One region of the Streptomyces sp. NPDC088097 genome, then DNA from elsewhere that is predicted to be linked to it. Evidence: riboswitches for the same ligand, from Rfam matches in the RefSeq annotation. Region 1 holds a riboswitch; each other region holds the start of a gene.

Evidence for each region. Region 1 has a riboswitch for cobalamin ahead of ACIOD1_RS08320 (ABC transporter substrate-binding protein). Riboswitches for the same ligand answer to the same signal wherever they lie in the genome.
Region 2: linked by a shared signal. The riboswitch ahead of metE (5-methyltetrahydropteroyltriglutamate--homocysteine S-methyltransferase) and the one ahead of ACIOD1_RS08320 (ABC transporter substrate-binding protein) in region 1 are both predicted to bind cobalamin.
Region 3: linked by a shared signal. The riboswitch ahead of ACIOD1_RS01405 (ribonucleoside-diphosphate reductase subunit alpha) and the one ahead of ACIOD1_RS08320 (ABC transporter substrate-binding protein) in region 1 are both predicted to bind cobalamin.
Region 4: linked by a shared signal. The riboswitch ahead of ACIOD1_RS00375 (energy-coupling factor ABC transporter permease) and the one ahead of ACIOD1_RS08320 (ABC transporter substrate-binding protein) in region 1 are both predicted to bind cobalamin.

What each region holds. Positions count from the first base shown of each region.
Region 1 covers NZ_JBIUTJ010000002.1:522,017-524,204, reverse strand. The annotation lists gene ACIOD1_RS08325 (iron ABC transporter permease) at 1-416, opposite strand, end outside; gene ACIOD1_RS08320 (ABC transporter substrate-binding protein) at 413-1,411, opposite strand; cobalamin riboswitch at 1,447-1,589, opposite strand; gene ACIOD1_RS08315 (GMC oxidoreductase) at 2,098-2,188, shown strand, end outside.
Region 2 covers NZ_JBIUTJ010000003.1:102,444-104,631, forward strand. The annotation lists gene ACIOD1_RS10545 (GlsB/YeaQ/YmgE family stress response membrane protein) at 52-330, opposite strand; cobalamin riboswitch at 657-807, shown strand; gene metE (5-methyltetrahydropteroyltriglutamate--homocysteine S-methyltransferase) at 992-2,188, shown strand, end outside.
Region 3 covers NZ_JBIUTJ010000001.1:318,453-320,640, forward strand. The annotation lists gene ACIOD1_RS01390 (carbon starvation CstA family protein) at 1-137, shown strand, start outside; gene ACIOD1_RS01395 (YbdD/YjiX family protein) at 179-379, shown strand; gene ACIOD1_RS01400 (GNAT family N-acetyltransferase) at 483-1,010, shown strand; cobalamin riboswitch at 1,065-1,199, shown strand; gene ACIOD1_RS01405 (ribonucleoside-diphosphate reductase subunit alpha) at 1,345-2,188, shown strand, end outside.
Region 4 covers NZ_JBIUTJ010000001.1:86,281-88,468, reverse strand. The annotation lists gene cbiQ (cobalt ECF transporter T component CbiQ) at 1-372, opposite strand, end outside; gene ACIOD1_RS00380 (energy-coupling factor ABC transporter substrate-binding protein) at 376-762, opposite strand; gene ACIOD1_RS00375 (energy-coupling factor ABC transporter permease) at 762-1,460, opposite strand; cobalamin riboswitch at 1,489-1,684, opposite strand; gene ACIOD1_RS00370 (flavodoxin family protein) at 1,834-2,188, shown strand, end outside.

The DNA of each region.
Region 1 (2,188 bases):
AAGGCGGCGAGCGGCACGCCCACGGCGGCCGCGATCCCGGCCGCTCCCGTGGCCGACCCGGCGGCCACGCCCGCCCCGGCCCCGAACACGATGACCAGCACTGCCCCGGCCGAGGCTCCGGAGGAGGCCCCGAGCAGGAAGGGGTCGGCGAGCCGGTTGCGCACGAGGGCCTGGAGCACGGCTCCGGCGACCGCGAGTCCGGCGCCGACGACCGCGCCGAGGAGCACGCGCGGCATCCGTACGTCCCAGACGATGGAGGCGAACGCCCCGCCCTTCGCCCCGCGTCCGGCGAGCAGGATGTCGACCACCCGGCCCGGTGCGATGCGTACGGGTCCCAGGGCCAGGCCCGCCACGGCCGAGGCGGCGAGGGCGACGGCGAGGAGGACGAGGACCGCGACGGTGTTCGGCCGCCTCACGCGGCGTCGGGGTGCAGTTGCCGGCCCAGGGACTCGACGGCCTCGGCGACGCGTACGCCGAGGACGGCCGAGGAGAGCGGGAGCACGACGAACCGGCGGTTCTTCACGGCGGGAACCTCGGCCAGGGCCGGGTCGTTCAACAGGCGCTGCTTCTTCGCCTCGACGGTGGTGCCGCCGTAGTCGTAGATGAGGACGACCTCGGGCTTGCGCTCGATGACCTTCTCCCACGACACGTCACCGAAGGTGTCCTGGAGGTCGGCGAAGACGTTCGTCCCCCCGGCCAGGGAGACGATCCGGTCGCCGATGCCCTTGCCGCCGGAGGTGAAGGCGGAGGCCTCGCCGGAGTCGTAGACGAAGACGGTCGGCTTGGCCTCGTCCTTCACCCGGGCGGTGACGGCGTCGACACGGCGTTGTTCGTCCGCGATGAGCGCCTCTCCGCGCTCGGGCACCCCGAAGGTCCGGGCGACCTCGGTGATCTCGGTCTTCAGCTGTTCGAGGCCCACCGGGCCGGAGGTGCAGTACTCCACGCTCAGCCGGGAGTCGATCCCGGAGGCGGTCAGCCCCGCGCGGTCGCGGCCCTGAGCCTTGTCGAAGGCGCTGGCGTAACCGCCGTACACGAAGTCGGGGTCGGCCGCGAGGAGCACCTCCTTGGAGGGGTACTCCTCGGCCAGCACCTTGATCTTGTCGTAGGCGGGGCGGTAGGCGGGCAGTACGGAGTCGTCGAGGTAGGCCGTGCCGGCCATCCGGTCCTGGAGCCCGAGGGCGAGCATGACCTCGGTGGCGTGCTGGTTCATGGTGACGGCGCGCTCGGGCGGCGCCTGATAGGTGCTGCTGACCCCGCAGTTGGTGACGGTGTACGGGAACCCGGGCGCGGCCCGCCCGTCGGCGGTGGCCCTCCCGGCTCCGGACGGGCCGCCGCACGCGACCAGCGGTATCAGGAGCGCGAGGGGAGCGAGGGGCAGGAACGAGCTCAGGGGTGCGCGGGAACGCGACATGGCGAGGCCTCTCCGGGGGATCCTCGTCCCCGGTCGAAGTGGAGAGGCGGCGCGTCAGTGTCTGACTCCCGGGGCCCCGCGCGGGCGGGTACCTCCGGTCACAGTGGCGGGACCGCACCGGATTCACACCGGTTTCCTGTCCTGCGCCGCCCGGGACAACCCGGCCAAGTCTGCCAGACGCGCACACCGGGAAGCGCGCCGCTCACGGGGCCGGTGCGCGGCGCGGGGCCGGTGCGCGGCGCGGGGCCGTGCCGACGGCCGCGGTCCGCGACGGCGAGACCTCGGCGGAGAGAATCGCCTGCGACCCGCCGGTCGTCGCGCCCGCGCGCCGGGCCCGCTGTCAGTGGCGGGGCCTAGCGTGGGCCCATCATCCGCGAGCAGTTCCCTGACTTGCGGGGGTGCTGCAGGGCTGCAGCCGTACGATCCCGCCCCACCGGCCCCCTCGGCTCCGCCAGGGGACAGCGCCCGGTGGGGCGGACGTGCGTCCGGGCCCGGCCGGAAGCAGGCAGCGCTCCCGCACCGGCACCGGCACCCGCACCCGCACCCGCCGAGAGCGCCAGGGGCGCAGGAGGAACCAGGGCCCCAGGAGGCGGAATCAGCCGGAAGTTACCTCGTCGTATGTAGTGACTTAGCTGACGCTCGACAGTAGAACTTGTTCCACTCCATCGGAGAGTGAGGAAGATCACATGAGTGACAAATCCCTGCACAGCAAGGTATCCAAGGGTGTCTCCCGACGCGGATTTCTTGCTGGAACCGGTTCCATTCTTGGGGCCATGG
Region 2 (2,188 bases), on a different contig from region 1:
CGAAGAGGACGGAGCCGTTGTCGTGGCGGGCCGGGAGCGCGGCCCGCGGGGTCAGGCGTGTCGGTGCGAGCGACGGTTGCCCGTCACGAGGCGGTAGACGGCGAGGAGGATGACCGAGCCGACGATGGCCGCGATCCAGGTGGAGACGTCGAAGAAGCCGTCGATGGAGTCGACACCGAAGATGACCTTGCCGAGCCAACCGCCGAGCAGACCACCGGCGATGCCGATCAGCATCGTGATGATGATGCCGCCCGGGTCCCTGCCCGGCATAAGAGCCTTGGCGATGGCGCCCGCGAGCAGCCCTATCAAGATCCAAGCGATGATGCCCATGACGCTTCTCCTACCTCGTCGTGTCCAGCCGTTCTCATCGCATCGTCTGCACCGTCCCGCCGCTTTCAAACGGGTGTGGCACCCGCCGAAACGCGAGCGGCGATCCCGGACCGGACGCGCCGCCGAAGTTCATCCGCACGTCGACTCGCTGCGCCCCCGCCTCGCGGCCTCGCGGCCCTGCGGGACCGCGAGATTCGGACGGATCCTCCGTCGGAGCGGCCGGTTTCGGCCTTCGGACGGTAGGCGGGGGTCGCCAGTGGGTGATCACTCGCTTTAGGGTGGTCGGTGCAGCTGGTTCGCCCCCGTCCGCCAGGCGGGGTGCGTCGTAAGAGGGAACCCGGTGGGAATCCGGGACTGCCCCGCAGCGGTGAGTGGGAACGACCGCCGTCATGAGCACTGGACCCGGGACGGGTCTGGGAAGCGACGGCCAGTAGGTGCCGGCCCCCGTGGCCTGCGTGCCCGCGAGTCCGAAGACCTGCCCGTTGCCCGCACGCGACCGTTTCGCGTGCGGAAATCTCGGTGACCTCGTGGGCGGGTCGGCGTACACAGCGAGCGGCACGCGCGGCTTCCCTCCGCGATGTGGGCCGCCCGTTCTGTCGTTCCTTCGCGTCCGCGTCCCGTCTCCGGGATGTCCAGGACACATCTCGCGAAGGAGAGTTCCGTGACATCGAAGCCCGCAGCCGCGGCAGCACGAGCCACCGTGTACGGCTACCCCCGCCAGGGTCGGAACCGGGAGCTGAAGAAGGCCGTCGAGGGCTACTGGAAGGGCGGGGTCAGCGCCGAAGCCCTCCGGGAGACCGCGGCCGACCTGCGCCGTTCGAACTGGCGGCAGCTGGCCGACGCCGGCATCGACGAAGTGCCGACCGGCGATTTCTCGTACTACGACCACGTCCTGGACACCAGCGTCATGGTCGGCGCGGTCCCCGCACGCCACCGCGCGGCGGTCGCCGCCGACGCCCTCGACGGCTACTTCGCGATGGCCCGGGGAACGCAGGACGTGGCCCCGCTGGAGATGACCAAGTGGTTCGACACGAACTACCACTACCTGGTTCCCGAGCTCGGCCCGGACACCTTCTTCAGCGCCGATTCCACCCGGCAGGTCGCCGAGCTGAAGGAGGCCCTGGCCCTCGGACACACCGCCCGCCCGGTCCTCGTCGGCCCCGTCACCTACCTGCTGCTGGCCAAGCCCGCCCCCGGCGTCGCGGACGACTTCCAGCCGCTGACCCTGCTCGACCGGCTGCTCCCCGTCTACGAACGGGTCTTGGCCGACCTGCGCGCCGCCGGCGCCGAATGGGTGCAGCTCGACGAGCCCGCCCTCGTCCAGGACCGCACCCCGGCGGACCTGAACGCCGCCGCCCGCGCCTACCGCGACCTCGGGAGCGCCGGCGACCGCCCGAAGCTGCTGGTCGCCTCGTACTTCGGACGGCTCGGCGACGCCCTCCAGGTGCTCGCCGCCGCCCCCGTCGAAGGCCTGGCGCTCGACTTCACCGACGCCGCCGCCGCGAACCTCGCCGACCTCGCCGCGGTGGGCGGCCTCCCCGGCAAGCGCCTGGTCGCGGGCGTGGTCAACGGCCGCAACATCTGGATCAACGACCACCAGAAGGCGTTGACCACCCTCGGCACGCTCCTGGGTCTCGCCGACCGGGTGGACGTCGCCGCGTCCTGTTCCCTGTTGCACGTCCCGCTGGACGCCGCCGCCGAACGCGACATCGATCCGCAGCTCCGGCGCTGGCTTGCCTTCGCCCGCCAGAAGACCGGCGAGATCACCACCCTGGCCCGGGGACTGGCCCAGGGCACCGGCGCCATCGCGGCCGAACTCGCCGCCAACCGCGCCGACCTCGCCTCCCGCGCCTCCTCC
Region 3 (2,188 bases), on a different contig from region 1:
AGCTCTCCGAGGTCCCGTGGAGCGAGTCCCGGATCATCGCCCCGGCCGGACTGGTCGCGACCGCCGAGGAGAAGGCCGAGCTCACCGCGGCCGGCCTGGACGCGGGCGGCGGCCGGGTGAAGGAACCCGTCGCGTGAGCGGGGGCGGGGCATCCGCATCCGCGTCGGCCTCGGCGGGCATTCCGCGCCGGGTGCGCGCGGCGCTGGCGAAGGCGCGGTACTTCGTACGGGAGTTCTCGGGCGAGGCGGCGTACGACCGCCACGTCGCGCACACCCGCGCGCACGACCCCGGGGCCGAGGTTCCGACCCGGCGCGCCTTCGAACGGGCCCGCACCGACGCCCGCGAGGCGGACCCCCGCGAGGGCTTCCGCTGCTGCTGATCGACCGGCCCCGGCGGCCTGCGAACCACCCGCCGACAGCCCGCTGAACCGCCCGTACAGGGCCCCGCCGCACTCCGGCGGGGCCCTGTTGCACACTCGGGCCATGGACATCGCGATCAGGGCGGCACGGCCGGCCGAATACGAAGAGCTGGGCGAGATCACCGCACAGGCGTACGTGGGCGACGGACTGCTGGACTCCGACGCGGCGTTCTACGCGGGCGTCCTGCGCGACGTGGCCGCCCGCGCGGCCGACGGCGAGGTGCTGGTGGCCGTCGCCCCCTCCGACACCGACTCCCACACCGACGCCGACTCCGACGCCCTGCTGGGCGGTGTGACCTTCGCCCCGCCCGGTAGCCCTTTGGCCGACATCGCGGGCCCCGGAGAAGCCGAGTTCCGGATGCTGGCCGTCGCCCGCGAGGCCCGTGGGCGCGGCGCCGGCGAGGCCCTGGTGCGCGCCTGCGCGGCCCGCGCGCGGGGTCTGGAGGGGGTCACGCACCTGGTCCTCTCGACCCAGCGCGGCATGACCGGAGCCCAGCGGATCTACGAGAGACTCGGCTTCGTCCGCACCCCGGAACGGGACTGGGCGCCCGTCCCGGGCCTGACCCTGCTCACGTACCGCATGGAGCTGTGAGGACACGCTGAGCGAGGGCCGACACTACATGTGGGGGCTACCACGCAAGGGCGCCCCCACATGTATGCTCAAGGCTGCTGTCGCCGCAGGGGAATCCGGTGCGAATCCGGAACTGTCCCGCAACGGTATGGAGTACGGCTTTTGCCGTACCCCCAAGTCCGAAGGCCTGCCGACAGCGCGCCCGGCTCGACCGAACCGGGTGCCGACACGTCCGGGCCTCGCGGTTGGGCCGGTGGACGCCATGCGGTGGTGTACGCGTACCTGCCACGCCCGCATGCGCCCGCTCGCGCCCCGCCCCGCCGATGACCGGGCCGAGTGAGGGAGAGCTCCCCCCGTGACCATCGCGCCTGCCGCACCGCGCGCCGAGTCCGACCAGCCCACAGCTGAAGGTCCCGGGGCCGCGCTCCTGCGCACCCTCACCGAGCTGACGGCCGACCTCCCCGACACCGACCCGGGTCGGGTCGCCGCCTCCGCCCTGCGCGGTCGCAGTGCCGTCGCGGACGAGGCCGAACTGCGGGGGCTCGCCACCGAGGCCGCCGCGGGGCTGATCTCCGAGGACCCGGCGTACTCCCGCCTCGCCGCCCGCCTGCTCACGCTGGCCGTGGCCGACGAGGCCGCGGGCCAGGGTTCGACCTCCTTCGCCGAGTCGGTCGCCGTCGGCCACCGCGAGGGCCTGATCGCCGACCGCACCGCCGCGTTCGTCGCCCTGCACGCCAACCGGCTGAACGCCCTGGTCGAGCACGCGCTCGCCGAGGGCGCCGACGACCGCTTCGGCTTCTTCGGCCTGCGCACCCTGCACAGCCGCTACCTGCTGCGCCACCCCCTCACCCGCCAGGTGATCGAGACCCCGCAGTACTTCATGCTGCGCGTGGCCTGCGGCCTCGCCGAGAACGAGACGGTCCAGGCCGTCGAGGAAGTGGCCTCGCTCTACCGGCTGATGAGCCGCCTCGACTACCTGCCGTCCTCCCCCACGCTCTTCAACTCCGGCACCCGCCACCCGCAGATGTCCTCCTGCTACCTGCTGGACTCCCCGCTGGACGAGCTGGACTCGATCTACGACCGCTACCACCAGGTCGCGCGCCTGTCCAAGCACGCCGGCGGCATCGGCCTGTCGTACTCCCGCATCCGCGCCCGCGGTTCGCTGATCCGCGGCACCAACGGCCACTCCAACGGCATCG
Region 4 (2,188 bases), on a different contig from region 1:
CGGTGTGGTGAAGGCGAACAGCAGCACCCCGAGCGAGGCCGCCGAGGTCCGCAGCAGCAGCTCGGCGGCGTGCCGGGGCCCGTCGGGGGCCAGGGAGAGGAAACCGGCCGGGCCGCCGACCGACACCAGCAGCGGCAGCGCCCCGGTCACGCAGAAGCCCAGCGGGACCCGGAAGGCCCGCCACAGCTGCCGACCGGCGACCCCGGCCGGCCCGAGCAGCACGGTCAGGGTCGCGGCCGCCACCAGCGGACCGCCGGGCCAGGGCGGCAGGCACACGGCGCTGACCGTGAGCCCGAGCCCGAGCAGTGCCTTCTCCAGGGGGTGGCGGCCCCGCCAGCGGCTGGAGTGGGCCGCCACGTCGATGGGCAGCACCGGCTAGGCCTCCGGCGCGGCCGGGGCGGGGGCGCCGGCGACGGCCGTCCGGGCGGCGCCCGTGTCGGATGCGGCGTCGGCGGCCGCAGCGGCGGCGGCCCCTTGGCGGCGTCCCTTGCGCACGCCGAAGTAGTAGGCGAGCACGCCCGCGCCCAAGGCCGCCTGGAGGGCGAACAGCGCCGACTCGATCTCCCCGGAGGGGGGTTCGTACAGCGGGGAGAACCAGGGCTCGTAGTCGGGCTTCAGCTCGGTGATGGCCGTCTCCGCCTGCGCGTCCGCGCCGGCGAACGGCTCCTCCTTGCCGTCGCCCATGCCCAGCGCGAGCGGGAGCACGGCCAGCGCCGCGACCAGGAGCAGCAACAGGGTGTTGATCTTCGCGTTCCTCGACATCAGAGCGCCGCCTCCGTCTTCTCCTGCTTGCCGCCGGTGAGCCGGGCGACCCCGAGCCGGACCAGGTCGGACTTGCTGGACTGCATCAGCAGCCGCATCACGAGGACGGTCAGCAGCCCCTCGCTCACCGCGAGCGGGATCTGGGTGAGGGCGAAGATGCCCGCGAACTTCTCCAGCGAGCCGACGAAGCCGCTGCTCGCGTCGGGGAAGGCCAGCGCCAGCTGGACGGAGGTCACGCAGTAGGTGACCAGGTCGGCGAAGAAGGCGCCGAAGAAGACGGTCACCATCAGCGGCGCCCCGGACTTCCGCAGCAGCCGGTAGACGGCGTAGCCGGCCCAAGGCCCGGCGATGGCCATCGAGAAGACGTTCGCGCCGAGGGTGGTGAGCCCGCCGTGCGCCAGCAGCAGGGCCTGGAACAGCAGGGTGATCGTGCCGAGCACCGCCATGATGGGCGGCCGGAACAGGATGGCGCCGAGCCCCGTCCCCGTGGGGTGCGAGCAGCTGCCCGTCACCGAGGGGATCTTGAGCGCGGACAGGACGAAGGTGAACGCTCCGGACGCCCCGAGCAACAGGGTGCTCTCCGGGTGGGCCTTCACCTCGCGGGTGAGGGCGCGTACGCCGTGGACGACGAACGGGGCGGAAGCGGCGCCCCAGGCGACCGCGTGCAAGGGGGGCAGGAACCCCTCGGCTATATGCATGAGTAGAGAGACCTCTCCAGCACCTCGTGGATGGACGACGCGCCTCGGCCGGTCTCCTGGCTGACGGGTACTGATGCCCTGGCTCCGCCTTCCCGGGTCCGTGCGGTCTCCCGCGCGGGCCCAGTGGCTTCCCGCAGGAGTGGAGCCGGACTTCCCGATCACAGTGGCGAGGGCCGCGCCGGTTTTCCACCGGCTTCCCGAACACCAAGGCCCGTTGACCCTAGTCGGCCGCGCGTACGGGCACCAACCCGGCCCTCCCGGGGCGTCCGTGGCGGCAGGCCCCCCGTGGCTGCCGGCGCCCGTGACGGCCGGCCCTCGCCCGTGCGGGTGCGGTGCGGTGGCGGGGGCGGGCGGCGGTGGGCAGGGTGGGAGCGTGCCAGCAGACTCCCCGGACCCCCGGGCCTCGCAGGAGCCCTCGGGCCCCGACTACTCCGACCTCTCCGCCGTCTTCGTGAACTGCACGCTCAAACGGTCGCCCGAGACCAGCAACACCGAGGGGCTGATCGCCAAGAGCCGCGCCGTCATGGAGGCCGCGGGCGCCCGGACGGAGCTGATCCGGGCCGTCGACCACGACATCGCCACCGGTGTCTGGCCGGACATGACCGAGCACGGGTGGGAGAGCGACCAGTGGCCGGTCCTCTACAGCCGGATCATGGACGCCGACATCCTCGTGCTCTGCGGGCCCATCTGGCTGGGCGACAACAGCTCCGTCATGAAGCAGGTGATCG